Regions from separate parts of the Kocuria sp. MNB10 genome, predicted to be linked through region 3. Evidence: riboswitches for the same ligand, from Rfam matches in the RefSeq annotation. Region 3 holds a riboswitch; each other region holds the start of a gene.
What was found. A riboswitch is a leader RNA that binds a small molecule or an ion and turns the genes downstream of it on or off. The one in region 3 is predicted to bind S-adenosylmethionine.

Region 1 (5,643 bases), 600 kb from region 3:
ACGTGCTCCCGGGTCCGCTCCCTGGACGAGGTCACCGCGCGCACAGTCATCCGGCGTCGATCCCCCTCCACGGGCTCCCGGACCACGTGACCCGCGCGCACCAGTCGGTCCACCACCGCGGTCGCGGAGGCCGTCGTGATGTGCAGCGCGTGAGCCAGTTCCGTGGGCCCCATGGAATGGACTATGAGCATGACCATGGCCGCGTAATCGGTTCCCTTGAGCCCCAAGATGCGGCGGATCTCGTACGCGATCTCCGCGTTGAGCACGACCACCCGGCGCAGCGCACGCGACTGCGGGCTCACCGGCCCGTACCACGTTGCACTGCTCTCCATCGCGTCCCTCGCGTTGTGGATAACTAGACAATCTAGTAAACATCATGCTGCACGTGCGGGGGACGTGTCCAACCATGTCACGCGGGTGGAAAACGTTGTCCGCACCTGCCTTGTAGCAGTCATCGGCCGAGAACGCCCTGTCCTCAGCGGGTGATGGACGCGCCCCGTAGTGTCACATCAGACTGCGCAGGGCCCGTAGGACCGCCCCGCCGTAACCACCGTCGAACCTGATCGCATGCACCAGCAGCGGCGGCAACTGGTACCACGGCACCCGGTCGTGCCAGCCGTCCGCGAGGGGGTAGGCGTCGTCGTACGCCGCGAAGCATTCCCGCCCGAAACCGCCGAAGAGCTGCATCATGGCCAGGTCGTACTCGCGGTGTCCGTAGAACGAGGACGGATCGATGAGCCAGTTCGTCCCGTTGCGATCCACCACGCGGTTGCCTGCCCACAGGTCACCGTGCAGCAGGCTCGGGGGTTCGGGAGGGCCCGCGAGTTCGTCCGCTCGCGGCGCCAAGCGCGCCAGCAGGTCCGACGCCGCGGGGTCCAGGTGTCCCGCGTCGATCGCCGCGCGCAGCAACGGCTCGATGCGGCGGTGTAACAGGAAGTCGGCCCAGTCGTCCGTGGGCGTGAGATCCACCGGGAACGAGCCGATGCGTTCCGGCAGCTCCGCCGAGAGCCACCCGACGTGCGGGGCTCGCGCGCGGTGGATGGCCGCGAGACCAGCACCCATGCTGCGTTCCGTGGCACGGTCCTGCCGTCCGGGACCCTCGTCGATCCACTCGAGCACCAGGGCCTCATCGCCCACGTGATGCACCCTGGGCACCCGCACCTCGGCGGGGGCGACGGCGCGCAGCGCCTCGAGTCCCGCCGCCTCCAACGCCAACACACCCGCCGGGGCACCCGGCATGGTCTTGGCGAACAGGGGCCCGTCCGGGGTCTCGAGCCAGTAGGCGCGGGCGGTGTCCCCGCCGCTCAGGGGACGGGCATCGCTCACGCGCAGGTCCGCGACAATCTCACCGGGAAGCTCATCGATGGTGGCCATGCGTCTTGTCTACACCATGCCGCACTGCGCACCACCCCGGACGACTCAGTGGCCACAGTGGAACGCGTGGTGGACGGGGACACCCTGGACGCCACGATCGCGGGGAAGTCCACGCGGGTGCGGCTGCTGAACATCAATACCCCGGAGGTCGCGCGGGACGGTCAGCCCGGCGAGTGCCTCGCGGACGAGGCCACGGCCAAGCTTGAGGACCTACTGCCCAAGGGATCCACGATCCACCTGGACTACGACGTGGAACGCACGGACCGCTACGGCCGCACCCTCGCCCGAGTGACCCGCGACGACGACGGGTTGAACGTCAACCAGGCACTCGTCAAGGCGGGCCTGGCAACGCCCATGACCGTGGGCGCCAACAGCACGTACCGGCGAGAGATGGACAGCGCGTACAACGTCGCCCAGGCCATGCAGGTCGGTTTCTTCGACCCGAAGCAGGACTGCGCGCCGCCGGGGGAATCCGCATCCCCCGGCACCACAACTCCGAGCACCGCGAGCCCGAGCGCGACGCCGAGTCCCACCTCGTCCTCCACGCCCACTCCCACGCCGACGCTCGAGGCGCCTCCCGCGGTCGTGGAGGACGAGGTCGCCGTGGGCGATCCGGCACCCCAACCCAATCCCGCTCCGCAACCGAACTACAACTACAACCCCGCCCCCGCGCAGCCCGCGGCACCTCAGCTACCGGCCGCGCCCCGGGTACCTGCTGCCCCGCAGCTGCCGGCGGCACCCCACGTGCCCCCGGCTCCCGAGAGTGATGGCGGTTATCCCGGTTACACCGGCCCCCGGTGCTACGAACCGGGAGGAAAGGTCTGGCACCCATGCTGAGTTGCTGATGACACGCCAAGGCGCGCCCACCCGGTCGGTTGACCGGGTGGGCGTCCCTGTTTTTCGCCGCGCTTTGGTCACGCGGGTGCACCGGCGAGCCGCCGGATGCACGGCGGCCCGAACTCAGGGTTCGTGACGACCGGGGTTGGCGGTCGCGCTGCGCAAGGGGGACGGCGTCGTCGTCGGAGCGGGTGCCTGCGAGGACGCGGACCCGCCCGCGGCCGGCGCCGCGGCTATCGAGCGCGAGACCCAGTTCTCGGGTCCCAACTCGGGCATCTTCATGTCCTGCACGTCGTGGGGCAGGATGACCACGGCAGGGCCCAGGTGCCCCCGTGCGGTCCATTCAGCCCGCTTGGGAAGACGAGCGCGGCGGGAGGCCGGCGGTTCCGTCATCGTTCGTGGGCCTCGTCACGAGGCTGTGCTACGCTCGCTCGTAACAAAGGATCATGAGTCCCGGTGCGAAGCTCTGGCTAACCGGGCGGCAACCCTCCAGCTGTAGTGGGGTGCCCCAGATGAGGATCCGGCCGCCGCGCAACCGCGTGGTCGGCAAGTACGGCGCTCGGAGCTCATCCTCCGGCGTCCTAACGCCGGAGGATTTTTTATATGCCCGCACCCCTCGCAGCGTCAGAACCCGCGCCCGTGACTGGCCCGCCCACGGGGACGTCCTGGCTGGTCCGGCGCCCGCGCCGCTCCACGCTTGTCTCGTTCGAAGTGTTCCCGCCGCGGCCCACCGCGGACCCGGACACTGTGTGGCGCAACATCGACGCCATGGCCCAGGCCGGGCCGGATTTCTTCTCGGTCACCCACGGTCACGCCGGCCATCACGGCGTCTCCCGCGAGGCGCTGCGCCACCTGCGCCGCACGACCAAGACCCCGGTCATGGCGCACTTCACGTGCGGTGGCACGGACCGCGCGGGTCTCGAGCGCGCCGTGGACCAGTTGCTGGACGACGGCGTTCGCGACCTCCTCGCGCTGCGCGGCGACCCGCCCCTGGGTACCGGGGAATGGCGGACCCCAGCGGGTGGCCTGGGCCGGGCCTCCCAACTGGTGGAGCTGATCCGGGACGTCGAACGACGTCGCTTCGGCACCGGGTTCCGCCCGGGTCAGCGACCGCTGTCCGTGTCGGTGGCGTGCTACCCGTCCCCCGCGCGAGGCCGCGACTTCGAGGCGGATCTCGCGTCCCTGTGGGACAAGCAGGAGGCCGGCGCGGACTACGCGATCACGCAGGTGCTCTACGAACCCGAGGACTACGCCACGTTCCTGGAACGCGCGCGCTCGGAGGGCATCCACATCCCCGTGGTCGCCGGGCTCATGCCGCTGAGCAACCCTCAAAGGTTGCAGCGCATGACCGAGATCACCGGGGTCCGGGTCCCGGAACGCCTCACCCGGTTCCTGCGCGCCGACACTCCCGAGGAACTGCGCCACCGAGGGGTCGCGGCCACCCTGTCCCTGATCGACGACCTCATGGATCTGGGCTGCGCCGGTTTCCACCTGTACACGTTCAACCGCCCCGAGGCGGCGCTGACCATCCTGGAGCACCTGCGGGTCCGGGATGCCGCACGCGAATACCGAGGCCGCAGCCCCGCGGCCTGACCTCCGCACCAGCCCCGACCGACCCGTGAACCGATCGTGTTGGCTTCGACCGCCACATCCGGGCAGGCCGAAAACCGTTCGTAGCGGCACCACCCACGCTGACGTTCCCCTTACCCCGCCGCGCCGGAGCACACCCGTTGCCGCGGCTCATCACACCCCCTAACCGCCATACCCCACACCAGCTCCGAGGAGTTCCCATGAGCACCCAGCCCGTCCCGTTCCCCGCCGCCACGATCCTGGGCTACCCCCGCATCGGCCCCGACCGCGAGCTCAAGCGCGCACTCGAGTCCTATTGGAAGGACCCGCAACAGCACCCCGCCACCACCGTGCTGGACACCCTCGCCCGGTTGCGTGAGCGCACCGCCACGCGATTGTCCGAACTCGGCCTCACCACGGATCACGCGGTGCCGTCCGAGGGGTTCGCGGTGGACCACGTCCTGGACACGTCCCTGGCGCTAGGCGCGGTTCCCGCGCGGTTCATCGCGGACGGCTACGAGCCCGCCGCCCCGGACACGCCCCGCGGGATCGAGCTGATCACGGCGTTGTCCCGCGGCACCGATCGGTTGGAGCCGCTCGAGATGACCAAGTGGTTCGACACCAACTACCACTACTACGTACCCGAGATCGGCCCGGACACCCCGTTGCGTGCGAACCCCGAGAGCCTCGTGTCCCGCTACCGGACCACCCTCGGGACCACCGGGATCACCACCCGCCCGGTCCTCGTGGGCCCCGTGAGCCTGCTCTTGCTCTCACGCCCCGAGACCACCGATGCCGTCGCAAGTCACCCCCTGCAGCGCCTCGACGACGTCGTGGCCGAATACGCCGCGATCCTGCGAGCCCTGGCTGAGGCCGGCGTCGAATGGGTGCAACTCGACGAGCCGGCCCTCGCCGCGGACGGGTGGAGCGTGGAACGCACCGAACTCGTGGCCGCCCTCGAGAGCGCCTACACCCAACTTTCGAACGAGCAACAGCGCCCCGCGATCCTCGTGACCGTGGGCTACGGCGATGCCGGCGAGGACGCCCAGCTCGCCCTGGCCCACACGAACGTCGACGCCCTGGCCATCGACCTCGACCGCGGGGACGTCCCCGGCAAGAAGGCACTCGAGGCATGGGGCGAACGCCCCGTCGTGGGCGGCGTCGTGGGCGGACGCACCGTGTGGCGCACCGACCTCGCGCGCGCCGTCGAGACCCTGGACCGGCTGCGCGCCGCGGCCCGCGGGCCGGTGGCCGTGGGCACCGCGACGCCGCTGCTGCACGTCCCGCACGACGTCGCCCGCGAGACCGCACTGGATCCGGACGTCACCAGCTGGGTCGCGTTCGCGGACCAGAAGGTGACCGAGGTGGTCGGGCTCGCGCGCGGCGTCGAGCACGGCTGGGATGCCATCCGGGACACCCTGGACGAGGACGCCACGATCCGCGCGGCCCGCGCCGAGCACCCGGCAACTCACAAGGCCGAGATCCGCGAGCGCACCGCCGCGGTGCAGGACGCGGACCGCCAGCGCGCGGACGCCGAACAGCGCCGCGCTGCCCAGCGCGAACGTCTGCGCTTGCCCGTGCTGCCCACCACGACCATCGGATCCTTCCCGCAGACGCCGCAGATCCGCAAGACCCGGGCGGACCACCGCGCGGGGCGGATCACGGAGGCCGAGTACACGGACGCGATCCGCGCGGAGATCGCCCACACGGTGCGCGTCCAGGAGGAACTGGGGCTCGACGTCCTGGTGCACGGCGAACCCGAGCGCAACGACATGGTGCAGTACTTCGCGGAGGGCCTGGACGGTTTCGTGACCACGCAGCACGGCTGGGTGCAGTCCTATGGATCGCGCTGCACGCGCCCGT
Region 2 (5,643 bases), 1.2 Mb from region 3:
CGCTTCGCGGGCTTCCCCCGGGCCGTTGACGACGCAGCCCATCACGGCCACGCGCAGCGGCACGGTCAGGTGTGCCAGGCCCTCGTTGACCTCCTCGGCGAGCTTGTAGACGTCCACCTGCGCGCGCCCGCACGAGGGGCACGAGACGATCTCGAGCTTGCGCGGGCGCAGCCCAAGCGACTGCAGGATCTGATTGCCCACCTTGACCTCTTCGACCGGAGGCGCGGACAGGGACACGCGGATGGTGTCCCCGATGCCCTGACCGAGCAGGATGCCGAAGGCGGTCGCGGACTTGACGGTGCCCTGCAGGGCCGGGCCGGCCTCAGTGACACCCAGGTGCAGCGGCCAGTCCCCGCGCTCGGCAAGCAACTGGTAGGCGCGCACCATGGTCACGGGGTCGTTGTGCTTGACCGAGATCTTGAAGTCGTGGAAGTCGTGCTCCTCGAACAGCGAGGCCTCCCACACGGCGGACTCCACGAGCGCCTCCGGGGTGGCCTTGCCGTACTTCTGCAGCAGGCGCTTGTCCAGGGAGCCCGCGTTCACGCCGATCCGGATGGACACGCCCGCGGCCTCCGCCGCACGGGAGATGCCCTCGATCTGGTCGTCGAACCTGCGGATGTTGCCCGGGTTCACGCGCACACCGGCGCACCCGGCGTCGATCGCGGCGTAGACGTACTTGGGCTGGAAGTGGATGTCCGCGATCACCGGGATCGGGGACTTCATGGCGATGATGGGCAGGGCGTCGGCGTCGTCCTGGGACGGGCACGCCACACGCACGATGTCGCAACCGGCGGCGTTGAGCTCGGCGATCTGCTGCAGCGTGGCGTTGATGTCCGTGGTGGGGGTCGTGGTCATCGACTGGACGCTGATCGGGTGCTCCGACCCCACACCCACCGAACCCACCTGGATCTGGCGGGTCTTGCGCCGGGGCGAGAGCACCGGTTGGGGCGCGGCGGGCATACCGAGATTGACCGAGGTCACGAATTGCCTCCCAAGGAAGTGGCGTCCGGGGCCCGTGACGCGCGCCCCGCGATGTTGCACTGTCCATTGTGCCCCACTCCTCCCACGTGCTACAGCCGCACGTGATGCGCCGAACACGACGCCGCCCCCGGAATGTTCCGGGGGCGGCGTCGCCATGGTACGGGGCGCGTGAGCGTCAGCGGCGCATGATCCTGCGCGCGAGCCAGTTGCCGAAGAACTGCACGAGCTGGACCAGGATGATGATCACGATCACCGCGGCCCACGTGACCTGGTCGTTGAAGCGCTGATAGCCCAGGCGCAACGCGAAGTCACCCAGACCACCGGCGCCGATCGCACCGGCCATCGCGGACATGTCCGTGATGCCGATGACCAGGAACGTGTACCCCAGCACGAGCGGGCCGAGCGCCTCCGGCAGGATCACCGTGGTGATGATCTTCCAGCGCGAGACCCCCATGGACCGCGCGGCCTCGATCACCCCGGGATCCACCGTCATGAGGTTCTGCTCCACGATGCGGGCCACCGCGAACGTAGCGCCGATGGTCATGGTGAAGATCGCGGCGTTGGGGCCCAGGCGCGTGCCCACGACCGATTCCGTGACCTGACCCAGGGCGGCCAGCAGGATGATGAACGGGATGGGACGCACGAAGTTCACCAGGAGGTTCAGCGCGGTGAACAGTGGACCGTTCTCCAGGATGCTGCCCCGCCGGGTCACGTAGAGCCCCATGCCCACGGCCAGGCCGATGAGCCCGGCCAGCACGAGGGTCACGGAGACCATATACAGCGTCTGCCCGGTTGCGTCCAGCAACTGCGGGCCCAGAGCAGACCACTCCATCACTCACTCACCTCCCGCACCGTGGTGACGGCGCGCAGACTCTCGACGGCGCGGTCCACGGACTCGTCCGAACCGGTCAGGGACAGCGTGAGCGTTCCGAAGGACTGTGATTGCAGGATGGAGATCCCCCCGAAGGCGATGTTGAAGCTGACACCGTCACGGGCGGCGTCCGAGAGCACGTCCCCGATCCGGTTCTGGTCGGTGACGTCCACCAGCACGAGCCGCCCGGGGTGTTCCCGGCGCAGCTTCTCGATCTCGTCCGCGCGCGGCACGGTGCGCATGACCGAGGAGACGAACTTGCGCGTGGTCTGCGCCCGCGGGTGGGCGAAGACCTCCGCGGTGGTCCCGGTCTCCACCACACGACCGCTGTCCATCACGGCCACGCGGTCCGCGGTGGCCCGCACCACGTCCATCTCGTGGGTGATCAGTACGATGGTGATCCCCAGCTCACGGTTGACGCGCTTGAGCAGACCCAGGACCTCCTGGGTGGTCTCCGGGTCCAACGCCGAGGTGGACTCGTCCGCGAGCAGCAGTTCGGGATTGCTCGCGAGCGCGCGGGCGATCCCCACGCGCTGCTTCTGACCACCCGAGAGCTGCTCGGGGTAGTTCCCGGCGCGCTCGGTCAAGCCCACGAACTCCAACAGTTCCGCGACCCGCGCCTTGCGTTCCTCGGGCTTCCACCCGGCACGCTTGAGCGGGTAATCGATGTTGCCCGCCACTGTGCGTGACGTGAACAGGTTGAACTGCTGGAAGATCATCCCGATCTTGCGGCGGATGGGCGCCAGCTGGGATTCGCTGCGCCCGTCCACACGGTTACCGGCGACCTCGAGCGTCCCGGACGAAATGGGTTCCAGGCCGTTGATCAGCCGCACGAGGGTGGACTTGCCCGCCCCCGAGTAGCCGATCACCGCGAAGATCTCACCGCGGCGGATGTCCAGGTCCACGGAGTCCACCGCGGTCACGGTGCGCGGGCGGCGTTTGGACCCCGTGACGAAGACCTTGCTCACGTCCCGGAAACTGACCAGGGTGTCCGCCGTGGCGGACGGGCTCACTTGGTCTGCTCCTTGAGGTCCTGCGAGTAGCGGGCCAGCAAGTCCTTGAGCTCCTGCTGGTCCACCTTGGTGGGCACCGCGGTGCCCTTGGTCTCGGTCTTCTCCGCGTCCTGGACCTTGTCGTCGTAGTAGAAGCTCGCGACCTTCTTCAGGGTCTCGTTGTCCGCGTTCGCCTCGGTCGCGGCGAAGAGGTTGTCGTACACCTTGGCACTGTCCGCGGTGGGATCGTCCTGAGCCAGCGCGGACTTGGGATCGATGTTCGCGCGGTCCAGGAAGTCGTTGTTGACCACGGAGGCGGCCACGGAGTCCATGGACAGCACGGTCTGCTCGGCGGAGACCGGGCGGACCGTGACCTTGGACTTGGCGGTGTCGATGTCCTGCTCGGTGGGGGCGATCGTGTCCTTGGTGAACTCCACGAGACCCTGCTGGTGCAAGAGGTTCAGGGCGCGGGACAGGTTGATCGAGTCGTTCGGCACGGCGATCTCGTCACCCTGCTTGAAGTCACCCACGGATTTCACGCTCTTGGAGTACAGCCCCAGCGGGAAGATGGACGTGGAGCCCACGGGAGTGATGGTGTCCCCGGCGTTGTTGTTGTAATCGGCGAGGTACGCGATGTGCTGGAACCAGTTCATGTCGATGTCACCGCTCTTCAGAGCGGGGTTCGGCTGGCTGTAGTCACTGAAGTCCACGTACTCGACCGTGATGTCGTTGTCCGCGGCGACCTGCTTCAACGCTTCCTGCACAGGGGTCGAGCCCACGATCCCGACGGTGATCTTGCCGTCCGCGGCCGGGTCCGAGTTGTCGGAGCCGCCGCCGCACGCGGTGAGGGTGAGGCCCAGGGTGGTGGCCAACACGACGGGAATCAAACGCTTGGTTCGCATGATCATGCCTTTCCAGGGGTCTGTGACGGGGACTCGCGGGGCGAACAGTCCCCCCTGGATGAGGGCACAGGGACGGGTACGTGCTGATTTCCGGGGAACCGCACTTGCCGTGATCTGTTGCAACCGCGACCGGATGGTCATCTGGGGCACCCCGCTACGGGAGAGGGTTGCCGTCCGGCCAGCCAGAGCTACGCGCCGGATCTCGTCATCCACCCGGAATTCTAGCATGGCCCTGCCATGGGCCGACGACCGCCGGAAGGGCCCTATGCCATCCCGGCGATACGTTCGTCCGCGCGGGCCCGGGCCCACTCCTCCGCCCCCAGGACGTCCTCAAGGGTGGGCCGCGTGACGCCGTCGTGATCCTCCAGCACACGCTCGACCATGTCCACGATCTGCGTGAAGCCGAGCGCCCCGCGGTGGAACGCGTGCACGGCCTGCTCGTTGGCGGCGTTGAACACCGCGGGCCACGTCCCGCCGCGCGAACCCGCGTGCTTCATGAGCTCCACGGCGGGGAACACCTGCGAATCGAGCGGTTCGAACGTCCACTGTGCGGCCCGGGTCCAGTCGCACCCCGCGGCGGCACCGGTCACGCGGTGGGGCCAGCCGATTCCGAGCGCGATGGGCAGGCGCATGTCCGGCGGGGACGCCTGCGCCAGGGTGGATCCGTCCACGAACTCCACCATGGAGTGCACGACCGATTGCGGATGCACCGTGACGTCGATCCGGTCCAGGGGGACGTCGAACAGTAGGCTCGCCTCGAGCACCTCCAGTGCCTTGTTGACCATGGTCGCGGAGTTCGTGGTGACCATGACCCCCATGTCCCACGTGGGGTGCTGCAGGGCCTGTTCGGGTGTCACGCGCGTGAGCTGCTCGCGCGTCATGCCGCGGAACGGTCCGCCGGACGCCGTGAGCACGAGCCGGCGCACCTCGGAGGCCGTCCCGGAGCGCAGGGCCTGGGCGATCGCCGAGTGTTCGGAGTCCACGGGGATCAGCGCGTCCTCGAGGCCCGTGTCCGCCGCGGCGCGCAGGACGAGCGGACCGCCCGCGATCAGCGATTCCTTGTTCGCGAGCGCCACCCGCCGACCCGCTCCCAGCGCCGCCAGGGTGGGCGCGAGCCCGATGCTCCCGGTGATTCCGTTCAGCACGAGGTCCGCACCCTCCCACTGCGCGATCCGCGCGGCGGCGTCCGGCCCGTGCAGGACCTCGGGTGCCGCCGACGACGACGACGCACGCGCCCGGTCCGCGATCAGCTCACGCAACCGGGCGGCGTCGTCCGCCGTACCGCTCGTGCCCACTGCTCGGACCCCGTACGCCACGGCCTGCTGGGCGAGCAGCTCGAGGTGACCCGCGCCCGCGGCGAGCGCCACGACCTCGAAGGGCTCGTGGGTGGCATCCGAGACGGGCCGGCGCAGCCCCGCGGCCTGGGACACGACGTCGAGGGCCTGCGTCCCGATGGATCCCGTGGATCCGAGGATCACGAGGCGGCGGGGGGCCTGCCGGGTGGCGCGGTCGAAGTCGGGGGTCATGACGGGCGACGAGTTCATCTGCCCAGTATCGCGTGTGCGACGCCCATGATGGTCATCCCGGGCACGCAACAAGGGCGCCACCCGGAGGTTACGCCCTTGTCGGGAGGGTCCGCTCAGGACCCGCGTGGGATTCAGCGACGGCGGCCGACGATGGCGCCGTAGATGAGCAGCACGATGATCGCGCCGATCACGGCGGTAATGATCGTGCCGGGGTGGTACCACGCATCAATGCTACCGATGCCGATGAGGCTTCCCAGCCAGCCGCCCAGGAAGGCCCCCACGATGCCGAGGATGATGGTGACGATGATCCCGCCACCCTGCTTGCCCGGAAGGATCAGCTTGGCGAGCGCGCCGGCGATCAGACCGAGGAT
Region 3 (5,643 bases):
GGCCAGGAAGTAGCTGCCGATGTTGATGATCACCGCTCCCGCCGTGATCATCAGGATGCCTGCGACGACGGCCCCCGCGAGCCCCCAGAGGCCGAACGAGACGAAGTACTGGATGACTTCCTGGCCCGTGGCGAAGCCGGCGCCCACCATGAGGCCGATGAAGGCCAGGGCGACTTGAAGGGTCTTCTTGACTGACACGAACGCGACTCCTCGCACGTGATGGGCCTGTCGGATGTGTTCCGCGTGGGAACTCTTACCGGCCAAGCATAGAGAATGGGCGCGCACCCGGTGCCCGACGGCCCGGCGGGCAGCCGGTGGCATACTCGGGAGGGACGTTTTCCCGCGGATGGAGCAGCTCATGACACAGCAGTGGCAGTCGGATCTCGAGGCCTGGGCGGGCGGCTGGGCCGCCATCCGCGAGGACGAGGCCCCGCAGGGCGTTCGGGCATGGAACGGTTCCCTCCCCCAGGACACCGTGGGAGACGAGGAGCTGGTCCTGGTGTGCGAGCCCTCGGAAGCCGATGCGGTCCGGGAGGCGGTGGCCGCGGCGGGCCGCGAGGTGCTCTCCTCGCAGGTGCTGCTCTCCGGCGCGGTGCAGGATCTCGACCGCGGCCTGGGCCTCCCCGGGGATGCCGGACTCTTCGACGCCCCCATGGGCGACTGGTCCCGCTTCGAGGTGGACGAGTGGGGTCACCCCGTGGTGCACTCCACCCTGAGCGTCCAGGACGAGGTGGCGTTCATGGGGCCGCTGGTCGCGGATCCCAGCACGGAACGTGATTCGTCCGAGGTGCTGGACCCGCTCGTCTCGACCATGGCCAATGAAGCGTTCCTGGCCGATGCGCAGCGGCTCTACACCGTGGTCCCGGAGGACCAGGTGGGCCAGCGCGAGTCGCAGGGCTGGCAGCGGGTGGCGGCGGTGTTGCGCCTGGCGTGAGCGAGGCGCAGCGTCGGCGGCCGTGCGCCGGCACCGTCGCGCCCCGCTCTCAGGCCAGGACCTGGCGCTTCGAGGAGATCACTCCGGTGTTGAACCCGGCCAGGTGGAGACCGCCGTGGAAGCGCGCGTGCTCGATCTTCACGCACTGGTCCATCACCACGTCCAGCCCGGCGTCCTCCGCGATGGCCGCCGCTTCCTCGTTCCACGAGCCCAGCTGCAGCCACAGGGTCTTGGCGCCCACGGCTACGGCCTCCCGTGCCACGCCGGGCAGGTCCGCGTCCTTGCGGAACACGTCCACGAGGTCCGGGACCTCGGGCAGCTCCGCGAGCGACGGGTAGGCCTTCTGGCCCAGCACCTCGTCCAGCACGGGGTTCACGAAGTACACGCGGTACGGGCTCGACGACTGCAGGTACGTGGCCACGAAGTAGCTCGCACGGGACGGCTTGTTGGACATCCCCACGATCGCGATCGAGCGCGTGCCTCGGAGGATGCCGAGCCGTTCGGGGGCGCTGGGGCCCACCCAGGTGCGTTGCGTGCTCATGCCTGTTCTCCTTCGTCTCCGGGCAGCGCGCAGGCCGCCGCACTGTTGCCCTGGTCCAGGGTGGTGCGCGCCGCGCCCGTGAGCGCGGCGGAGGGGGCGACGACGCCGCCCTCCCGGTCCCTTCCGCTGGCTGCGCTCAGTGCCTGGTCCAGGTCCCACAGGATGTCCGCGGTGTCCTCGAGACCCACGGAGATCCGGATCAGGTCCTCCTTGACCCCGCCCGCGGCGAGCTGTTCGGAGCTCAACTGCTGGTGGGTCGTGGACGCGGGGTGCAGCACGAGGGTGCGGGCGTCCCCGATGTTGGCCAGGTGTGAGGCCAGTTGCAGGCTCCCGATGAATCGGGCGCCCACCTCACGGCCGCTCAACTCGTCCGTGCCAGCCACACCGAAGGCGAAGACGGATCCGATGCCGTGGGGCAGGTACTTCTGCGCGCGTTCGTGGTGGGGGTGGTCCTCGAGTCCCGCGTAATTGACGTAGGAGATGCGTGGATCCGTGGCGAGCCACTGCACGACCTCCTGCGCGTTCGCCACGTGGGCGTCCATGCGCTGGGGGAGGGTCTCCACACCCTGCAGCAGGTTCCACGCGGCCTGCGGGGTCAGGGACGCCCCGATGTCGCGCAGCTGTTCCGAACGGAGCTTGGTCAGGAATCCGTACTCACCGAAGTTCCCCCACCACGACACGTTGTTGTACGAGGGAACCGGTTCGGTCATGGCCGGGAACTTCCCGTTGCCCCAGTCGAAGCCGCCGGATTCGACCACCACGCCGCCCAGGGTGTTACCGTGCCCGCCCAGGAACTTGGTGATCGAGTGGATCACGATGTCCGCGCCGTGCTCGAACGGGCGGCACAGGTACGGGGTGTTGAGGGTCGCGTCCACGATCAGCGGGACACCCGCCTCGCGGGCCACCGCGGCGAGCCCCTCCAGATCGGCGATCTCGCCGGACGGGTTGGCCACGAGTTCGGTGTACACGGCCTTGGTGTGCTCGGTGATCGCAGCCTTGTAGTCCGCCGGGTCGGTCCCGGGGACGAAGGTGGTTTCCACACCGAAGCGACGCAGGGTCACGTCCAGCTGGGTGACCGTTCCGCCGTAGAGCTGGGACGAGGCCACCACGTGGTCACCCTGGCCACACAGCGTGGCGAACGTGATGAACTCGGCGGCCATCCCGGAGGACGTGGCGACCGCCCCGATCCCGCCCTCGAGGGAGGCGATGCGCTCTTCCAAGGCCGCCACGGTGGGGTTGCCGATGCGCGAGTAAATGTTGCCGTACTTCTGCAGCGCGAACAGGTTGGCGGCGTCGTCGGCGTCCTTGAAGACGAACGAGCTGGTCTGGTAGATGGGCACGGAGCGGGCGCCGTGCTCGGCGTCCGGGGTGCCGCCGGCGTGCAGGGCGCGGGTGCGGAAACCGAACTGGTGCTCGGCCATGGATGTCCTCCTCGTCGGCCGGGTACGGCTCCCGTCCGACAGCTGCCCGGGGCCGCGCAGCACTCCATCGGTCCTGACGGTAGCACCGTGCAGTTGGCCGAGCACTGCGGGTTGCTGCGGCGTCATGGATCCAGGTCTCTCGGCCGCTCGGGATGGTGCGTCTATTGTGTCGCGCGCGTGGGTGACGGACCAAACCGTGCGGATCGCAGCCGCCCGAAAGCGGGTGAGATTGATCCAGAAAAATGACTCGATGACCTCGGATAACACGGTGTTCTGAATCACTTAGATTAGGAAAGGTGAGCCTTGCCTTACTCGTATTTCAGGCGCACAGTAAATGCGCCCGGAGCATCCGCCGACACGATTCGGCGGGGAGGAGTGACCCGGGTCCACCAGGAAAAGGGGGCACGGCCATGAGGTCCGCGCGTAAAACCGCTGTCGCGGCAAGCGGCACGACACTGTGTGACATGAAGCCGGGTGATTCCCAACGGGTCGACTCAGTGCTGCAGGCCGCGGATCCCGCCGTACGCCGTCGCCTCGAGGCCCTGGGCTTCCGCCCCGACGAAGAGGTCACGTGCGTGCGACGCGCCCCCATGGGGTGCCCGATCCTGTTCCGCGTGTGCGGCGCGGACATCTGCCTGCGCAAGGAACAAGCACGCATGATCACGGTGGCCGGTTCCGCGGCGGTGAGTGATCGACCCGAACTCGCCCGGTCGGCGTCGTGACCTGTCATGCACCCGAGGGGCGTGGGAACACCGTGTCCCTGGACGCCGCCGAGGTGGCCCTGATCGGATGCCCCAACACCGGCAAGTCCTCCCTGTTCAACCGGCTCACCGGCCTGACCGCCGCCACGGGTAACTACCCCGGCGTGACCGTCACGCGCTCGCGAGGTGTGGCCGCCACCCCCGCCGGCAGGATCACGCTCACCGACCTCCCCGGGACGTACTCGCTCGAACCCGCGAGCCCGGACGAGCAGGTGGTCCTGGACCACCTCACGGGAGCCCTGGAAACCGACGAGGCACCCGGTGCCCTGCTCGTGGTGCTGGACGCCACGACCATGCACCGCGCCCTGGGACTGTGCGCGGAGGCGCTCGCGCTGGGGCGGCCCACCGCGGTGGTGCTGACCATGATCGACGAGCTGCGCGGCCACGGCGGGGACATCGACACCGCCGCCCTCTCCCGAGCGCTCGGGGTGCCCGTGGCGGAGACCGTGGCGCACAAGGGCCGGGGGATCGACGACGTCCGGGAGCTGCTGGGCCGCGCCGCCCAGTGGCCCGTGGCACTCGTCCCGCCGCCCACGGGGGATCAGGCCCAGCTCGGCGCCTGGATCCGTTCCGTGCTGGACGCCGCGAGCTACCGGGCACCGCACGAGTCGCGGGCCACCACGGGGATCGACCGCGTCCTGCTGCACCCCGTGTGGGGAACGCTGGTCTTCTTCGGCGTGATGTTCGGGTTCTTCCAGGTCATCTTCACCGTGGCCGCCCCCATCCAGGATGCGATCCAGGGGGTCTTCGACTCCCTGGGTGCGGCGGCATCCGAGAACCTGGGGTCGGGGTTCTTCGCGGACTTCGTGGGTACCGCACTGATCGGCGGTGTGGGCGGGGTGCTGGTGTTCCTGCCCCAGATCTTCTTCCTCTACCTCATGATCTCGATCCTGGAATCGGTGGGATACATGTCCCGCGCGGCATTCCTGATGGACAAGATCATGGCGCGCAGCGGGCTGGACGGCCGCGCATTCGTGGCCATGCTCTCGTCCATGGCGTGCGCGGTCCCCGGGATCATGGCCACGCGGACCATGCCGTCCTCGCGTGACCGGATCACGACCATCATGTCCGCTCCGCTCATGACGTGTTCGGCCCGGCTGCCCGTGTACCTGTTGTTGATCTCCATGGTCGTCCCGGCGGACGCCAGCTGGGGTCCCGTGGGTCTGCAGGGCGCCGCGCTGTTCGGCATGTACCTCCTGGGTGGTCTGGCGTCCCTGGTGGTGGCCCGGATCTTCAAGGCCACGGTGCTGCGGCGCGGAGCCCTCCCGTTCTACCTGGAGATGCCCCCGTACCGCGTTCCCACCCTGCGCGGTTTGTTGCGCGCGGTGTGGACGCCGGTGAAGATGTTCATCCGCAAGGTGGGCACCATCATCCTGGTGGTCACAGCGGTGCTGTGGGTCCTGATGAGCTTCCCGGCCCGCGAGGCGGAGACCGCTCACATGGACGAGGCCCAGGCACAGTCGTCCCTCATGGAGAACTCGTGGGCCGGCAGCGCGGGCAAGGCCGTGGAGCCCGTCTTCGAGCCACTCGGTTTCGACTGGCGCGTGGACATCGGCCTGATCGGCTCGTTCGCGGCGCGTGAGGTGTTCGTCTCGACCATGGGTCAGGTGGCCGCCGCGGAGGATCCGGAGGATCCCGGGGAAGCTCTGCAATCCATGACCTACACGCACGGTCCGCGCGAGGGTGAGCGGGTGTTCACCGCACCGACGGTCGTGGCGCTGTTGCTGTTCTTCGCGTTCGCCATGCAGTGCGTGTCCACACTGGCCACGATGCGCCGCGAGACCAACTCGTGGAAGTGGCCCGCCGTGGCTATCCTGTACATGTTCGCGCTGGCATACTCCGCGGCGTGGCTCGGCCACACCGTGACGGCGTGGGTGGTGGGGTCGTGAGCATCAGGACCGAGCCCGTACTCATGCACCCGGAGGCCACCTCGGATCCGCGGGTTTTGCGGTGGGTGCTCACCGGGCGCAGCGATTCCCTGGCTCA
Region 4 (5,643 bases), 1.2 Mb from region 3:
CGCGATCACGGCGCACGCGGCCACCCGATCCGGGTGGGACACGGCCCACTCGAGGGCGCGAGCTCCGCCCATGGACCCGCCGATCACGAGCCGCCACCGGGAGACTCCGAGCGCCCGAGCGAGCAGGGCCTCCGCGGTCACCGAGTCCCGCACGGTCACGCGCGGGAAACGCGAGCCCCACGGGACGCCGTCCGGTGCGGGGCTCGCGGGTCCCGTGCTGCCGTAGCACCCACCCAGGATGTTGGCGCACACCACGAAGTAGCGGTCCGTGTCGATCGCGGCACCCGGGCCCACGAGTCCGTCCCACCAACCGTCCGCCGCGGCGGCCGCGCCCTCGGGAGCGCTCGCGGCGTCCTCATGCCCCGCACCACCGCGCGCCACGTGCGTGTCACCCGTGAGCGCGTGCTCGATCAGCACCGCGTTGGAACCGTCCGCCGCGAGCTCGCCCCACGTCTCGTACGCGAGGTGCACGTCCGGCAGCCGGAACCGGGACTCGAGCACGAGCTCGCCGAGTTCGGCCCGCCGTACGACGCCGTCGCACCGCGTGCGCGGCCCGTTGCCCACGACCGTCATGGTCAGTTCCCCGTGTCCTCCGCCGACGACGCCGCGTCGCCGGCAGCGTCGCCGCGCGCACCCACCGCGGCGAATCCGGACTCGAGGTCCGCGAGGATGTCGTCGATGCCCTCGACACCCACGGACAGCCGCACGAATCCCGGTTCCACGCCGGCCGCGAGCTGCTCCTCGTCCTTGAGCTGGGCGTGCGTCGTGGAGGCGGGGTGAATCACGAGCGAGCGCACGTCACCGATGTTCGCCACGTTGGAGTGCAGGCTCAGGGCGTCCACGAACGCGACACCGGCGTCCCGACCGCCGTCGAGCACGAAGCCGAGCACCGACCCGGCGCCGTTGGGCGCGTACTTCAGGGCGCGGTCGTGCCAGCGCGAGGACTCGAGACCGGCGTAGGACACCGAGCGCACCTCGGGGCGGGCCTCGAGCCACTCGGCGACCTTCTGCGCGTTGGCCACGTGACGTTCCATGCGCAACGACAGCGTCTCGATGCCCTGCTCGATCAAGAACGCGTTGAACGGAGAGATCGAGGTCCCCAGATCGCGCAGCAACTGCACGCGCGCTTTGAGGATGTACGAGAGGTTGACGCCGAAGGCCCCGTCGGCACCGAGATCACGGGCGTAGACGAGTCCGTTGTACGTCTCGTCCGGTTGGTTGAAACCGGGGAAGCGCTCGGGGTCCCGCGAGTAGTCGAACGCTCCGGAGTCCACGATGAACCCGCCGATCGCCGTGCCGTGGCCGCCCAGGAACTTGGTGGCCGAGTGCAGCACGATGTCCGCGCCCCACTCGATGGGCCGCACCAGGTAGGGCGTGGCGATCGTGTTGTCCACGATGAGCGGGACACCCGCCTCGTGGGCGATCCCGGCGATCGTCTCGATGTCGAACACGTCGTTGCGGGGGTTCGGGATGGATTCACCGAAGAACGCCACGGTGTTCTCGCGCACCGCGTCCCGCCACTGCGCGGGATTGTCCGGGTCCGAGACGAACGTGGTCTCCACACCCATGCGCGGCAGCGTGTGCTTGAGCAGGTTGTACGACCCGCCGTACAGGGACGGGCTGGCCACCACGTGGGTCCCGGCGCCGCCCAGGTTAAGGATCGCGAGCGTGGCCGCGGCCTGCCCGGAGGAGACCATCAGGGCCCCCACGCCGCCCTCGAGGGACGCGACCCGGTTCTCCACGACCTCCGTGGTGGGGTTGGTCAGGCGCGAGTAGATGGGCCCCATCTCCTCGAGCGCGAACCGGGCCGCCGCCGTGCGGGCGTCCGGGAACACGAAGGACGTGGTCTGGTGGATCGGCAGGGCGCGCGACCCGGTCACAGGGTCGGGGTTCTGGCCCGCGTGGATCTGTCGGGTTTCGAACGACCAGCCCTGGGGATTGTCGGGGGTGGGAGCGGTGCTCATGGCCGTACTCCTTCTCGGAGGGATCAGGGGTCCGGTGGCGATCCGCACGGTGCCCGTGCTGTGACCGGGCACCAACGACCCGCGCTTGCCGCATGACGTCGGTCGACGCCACGGCCAGGTCCTCACCCAGGGCACCCCACCGCGGAAGGGAGGGTTGCCGGTCAGCTAGCTGGGGCTTCGCGCTGACTCTCGTGACCTATTACCTCATTGTCCGAACCCGGCGGGGCGGGAGTCAAGCCGGGGACGCTGCGAGCGGGCTCGGGGTCAGTGGCCGCTCGTTCCTGCTGTTCCATCTCCCGGGTGTGCAGTTCCCGGTCCTTCATCTCACGTGGATGGACGTAGAACAGACCCGTGAGCACCGCGATCACGAACACCGCGAGCATCACGAAGAACAACGGCCGCACGCCGGTCAGGTAGATGACGGGGATGGCCAGCACCGTGACCAACCCGCCCCCGAAGAACGGTTCGAACACCAGCTGTTTGTAACCGAACGCCTCGAACACCGGGTCTTGGCCTCCGGGTCCACCACGCGCATGAGGATCAGCCCGGTGGCGGTCACCCCCATGGACGGGTGGTAGTCACCGATACCGCGCGCGAGCCAGTAGCGACCGATGATGTGGGGTGCCAACCACAAGAAAATGGCCACGTTGAACGCGATGCCGACCACCGCCAGGATGGTGAACGCCGCCAGCCACGGCCGCGATGGACATGTGCAGGGAGAACGGTTCCACGGAGGACGGGCAGCTGGTCATGGTGCCAGCGGAGTAGTACTCGTCGCTGCGGAACAGGCTCTGGACCCAACCCACCTTGACGCGCACGAACTTCCCCAGGAGCAGGGCGACTCGGAGGATCAGGAGTGTGAAACCGACGGCATTTGCGGACACGGGAACCACCTCGTAGTGATCGGGATCGATATCGGTCTCAGGTCACATATCGAGGGCTCGGTCGGAGACTCCCCGGCTGATGCTGCGGACTCCAGCCTCTGAGATGCGCGTCTCGTTGACCTGGACCAACACAGTCCCCGCCCGGATCAGCCGTCCCGATGTCAGGTCTCGGGAGGTGCGGAGAGCCGGCCCTGCCCACCGGACCGGGCGGCGCAGGTCACACACTCGCCGGGCTCGCGCTCGATTTGGTGGCCCGTGTGGCCGGTGCCACCATGGCGTCATGAACTTGGATCACGTTTCCTTCGCGGCTCAGCCCGACGGCCTCGAGGCCACCACCGAACGCATCGCGAACCGGTTGGGGATCGAACCGGTCAAGGGCGGTGTGCACCCCCGTTTCGGCACCCGGAACATGATCCTGCCGCTCACCGACCACCAGTACGTGGAGGTCGTCACGGTGCTCGAGCACCCCGCCGCGGAGAAGGCGCCGTTCGGTCAGGCCGTCCGTGCCCGTTCCGATGCCGGCGGCGGCTGGCTCGGCTGGGTCGTAGAGGTCCCCGACCTCGCGCCCTTCGAGGCCAAGCTGGGCCGCCCCTCCGTGCCCGGTGGCCGGTTGTTCCCCGACGGTCGGCAGCTCGAATGGCATCAGATCGGCGTGAAGGGTTTGATCTCCGACCCGCAGTTGCCGTTCATGGTGCACTTCGATTCCGAGGACGAGATGCACCCGTCCCAGGCGCGGATCACGGACGTCCGGTTGAGCGGAATGGAGATCGCCGGCTCCCCCGACCGCGTCACGGAGTGGCTCGGCGGTCCCGTGGAGGACGTCCTGGGCTCGCTGGACGTCACCTGGTGCGCCCCCAATGGCACCCCCGGGGTCATGGCCGTCTCGTTCGACACCCCGGACGGCACCGTCACCATTTGATCTGGTTCCCTTCGGTGCGGCCGACGACGCCGCTCCGCCCGGTCTCCGGCATCAGCCCGCGAGCAGTTGCGGGGCCAGGAAGCCCACGGTGTCCAGGAGGGCGTGGGCGATCAGCAGCGGCATGAGTCGACCGCCGCGGCGGTAGAGCCACACGAACACGAGTCCCATGACCAGGTTCCCGAGCGTGGGTCCGAACCCCTGGTACAGGTGATAGCTGGCCCGCACCACCGCGGAGGCCACCGCCACGAGCCACCACGACCATCCGAGGGATCGCAAGCGCTCGCACAGGAACGCCACCACGATCATCTCTTCCACGATCGAGTGGCGCAGCGCGGAGAGCACGAGCAAAGAAACCGCCCACCAGGTCTGCTCCATGGTGGATGTGGTGATCTGCGCGGTGATCTCCAGGGACCGGCCCACCTGATAGAGCACCAGGGTGCCGCCGCCCATCACCGCGAACAGGCCCATTCCCCACAGCGTGTCCCACACGGGTCTGCGCCCATCCACCCCGATCCTGCACAGCACGCCGGGGATCCCCCGCGCCACCCCGGCCATGAGGTACAGGGCCAGCAGCACGGGGACGAGCGCGAAGCCGATGCCCGTGAGCTGACGCAACGCGTCGATCAGGGGGACGCTGCTCAGGGGCCGGTTGAGCGTCGTCGTGGTGTCGGCCAGCGAGGACCGCATGAGCACCTCGGCCAGATCCAGCACGGCGTAGACCGCGGACGCCCCGAGGGACACGCCGAGCACCAGGACGATCTGAAGCCACGTGTCGGCGCGCGACATGCCGCGCTGCGAAGGGGTGGGAGTCTGCACGGGACCATTGTGGCCGCTCGCGAGCGGGACCACGTCTGCGCATCCCCACCCGCCCCTAGACTGTGGGCATGACTTCCGAGCAGCCGTCCTATCCCGTGGCCCCGAGCCGCCCGGTGGAACGCACGTTCCACCGGCACACCTTCGCCGATCCCTACGAGTGGCTCCGGGACAAGGACTCCCCCGAGGTGCGCTCGCACCTGGACGCCGAGAACGCCTACGCGGAGGCCACGACCGAGGATCTGGCGCCCCTGCGCGAGCGGATCTACGGGGAGATCAAGGACCGCACGCTCGAGACGGACCTGTCCGTGCCGTCGCGTCGCGGGGACTGGTGGTACTTCACGCGCACGGTCGAGGGCGGCGCCCACCAGATCTTCTGCCGCGTCCCGGTCACCGACCCCGCGCAGTGGACACCGCCCACCGTGGAACCGGGCACCGCACTGGACGGCGAACAGACCCTCCTGGACGCTAACGCCGCATCCCAGGAGCACGACTTCTACGCGCTGGGCGCCTTCAGCGTGTCGGAGGACGGCTCCAGGTTGGCCTGGTCCGAGGACACCGCAGGTGACGAACGGTTCACGATCCAGGTCAAGGATCTCGCTACGGGACAACTTCTCGCGGACCGGATCGAGCAGACCTCGTACGGCGCGTTCCTCACACCGGACGCCTCCCAGCTGATCTACATCGTCGTGGACGAGTCCTGGCGGCCGTGGTGCGTGTACCGGCACGTCATCGGCCAAGACGCATCCTCCGACGAGCTGCTGTTCCAGGAGGACGACCCCGGTCTGTGGCTCGGGGCCGAGCTCTCCGCGGACAAGCAGTGGCTCATGCTGTCCTCGTCCTGCTCGGAGTACAGCGAGTACCGGATCCTGCCGTTGACCGAGCTGGCCGGCTCCCCCACGGATGAGCCGGTCGCCGATGCGTCCGACGACACCGCTGGGCCGGCTTCCCTGCCCTGGCGCATCATGATCTCGCGCGAGGACCGGGTGCTCTACGAGGTGGAACCCCTCACGGTGGCCGGCCAGGACTACGTGCTCCTGACCCACGACGCGCACGCCCCCAA

Region 1: another riboswitch for S-adenosylmethionine. It lies ahead of ACW9PK_RS04315 (methylenetetrahydrofolate reductase); the one in region 3 lies ahead of ACW9PK_RS07030 (O-acetylhomoserine aminocarboxypropyltransferase/cysteine synthase family protein).
Region 2: another riboswitch for S-adenosylmethionine. It lies ahead of ACW9PK_RS01615 (MetQ/NlpA family ABC transporter substrate-binding protein); the one in region 3 lies ahead of ACW9PK_RS07030 (O-acetylhomoserine aminocarboxypropyltransferase/cysteine synthase family protein).
Region 4: another riboswitch for S-adenosylmethionine. It lies ahead of ACW9PK_RS01845 (bifunctional o-acetylhomoserine/o-acetylserine sulfhydrylase); the one in region 3 lies ahead of ACW9PK_RS07030 (O-acetylhomoserine aminocarboxypropyltransferase/cysteine synthase family protein).

Annotation. Positions count from the first base shown of each region.
Region 1 is NZ_CM133411.1:971,290-976,932, forward strand. It holds gene ACW9PK_RS04295 (MarR family winged helix-turn-helix transcriptional regulator) at 1-332, opposite strand, end outside; gene ACW9PK_RS04300 (fructosamine kinase family protein) at 505-1,374, opposite strand; gene ACW9PK_RS04305 (thermonuclease family protein) at 1,423-2,211, shown strand; gene ACW9PK_RS04310 (hypothetical protein) at 2,335-2,604, opposite strand; SAM riboswitch class IV at 2,654-2,770, shown strand; gene ACW9PK_RS04315 (methylenetetrahydrofolate reductase) at 2,851-3,804, shown strand; gene metE (5-methyltetrahydropteroyltriglutamate--homocysteine S-methyltransferase) at 4,002-5,643, shown strand, end outside.
Region 2 is NZ_CM133411.1:364,096-369,738, forward strand. It holds gene ispG (flavodoxin-dependent (E)-4-hydroxy-3-methylbut-2-enyl-diphosphate synthase) at 1-981, opposite strand, end outside; gene ACW9PK_RS01605 (methionine ABC transporter permease) at 1,157-1,813, opposite strand; gene ACW9PK_RS01610 (methionine ABC transporter ATP-binding protein) at 1,813-2,865, opposite strand; gene ACW9PK_RS01615 (MetQ/NlpA family ABC transporter substrate-binding protein) at 2,862-3,746, opposite strand; SAM riboswitch class IV at 3,842-3,956, opposite strand; gene dxr (1-deoxy-D-xylulose-5-phosphate reductoisomerase) at 4,010-5,272, opposite strand; gene ACW9PK_RS01625 (GlsB/YeaQ/YmgE family stress response membrane protein) at 5,404-5,643, opposite strand, start outside.
Region 3 is NZ_CM133411.1:1,566,298-1,571,940, forward strand. It holds gene ACW9PK_RS07015 (YkvI family membrane protein) at 1-198, opposite strand, end outside; gene ACW9PK_RS07020 (hypothetical protein) at 359-934, shown strand; gene ACW9PK_RS07025 (CoA-binding protein) at 984-1,475, opposite strand; gene ACW9PK_RS07030 (O-acetylhomoserine aminocarboxypropyltransferase/cysteine synthase family protein) at 1,472-2,896, opposite strand; SAM riboswitch class I at 2,958-3,055, opposite strand; gene ACW9PK_RS07035 (FeoA family protein) at 3,361-3,618, shown strand; gene feoB (ferrous iron transporter B) at 3,651-5,546, shown strand; gene ACW9PK_RS07045 (NifU family protein) at 5,543-5,643, shown strand, end outside.
Region 4 is NZ_CM133411.1:413,791-419,433, forward strand. It holds gene metX (homoserine O-acetyltransferase MetX) at 1-573, opposite strand, end outside; gene ACW9PK_RS01845 (bifunctional o-acetylhomoserine/o-acetylserine sulfhydrylase) at 576-1,964, opposite strand; SAM riboswitch class IV at 2,041-2,161, opposite strand; gene ACW9PK_RS01850 (hypothetical protein) at 2,126-2,437, opposite strand; gene ACW9PK_RS01855 (VOC family protein) at 3,129-3,767, shown strand; gene ACW9PK_RS01860 (CPBP family intramembrane glutamic endopeptidase) at 3,819-4,583, opposite strand; gene ACW9PK_RS01865 (S9 family peptidase) at 4,652-5,643, shown strand, end outside.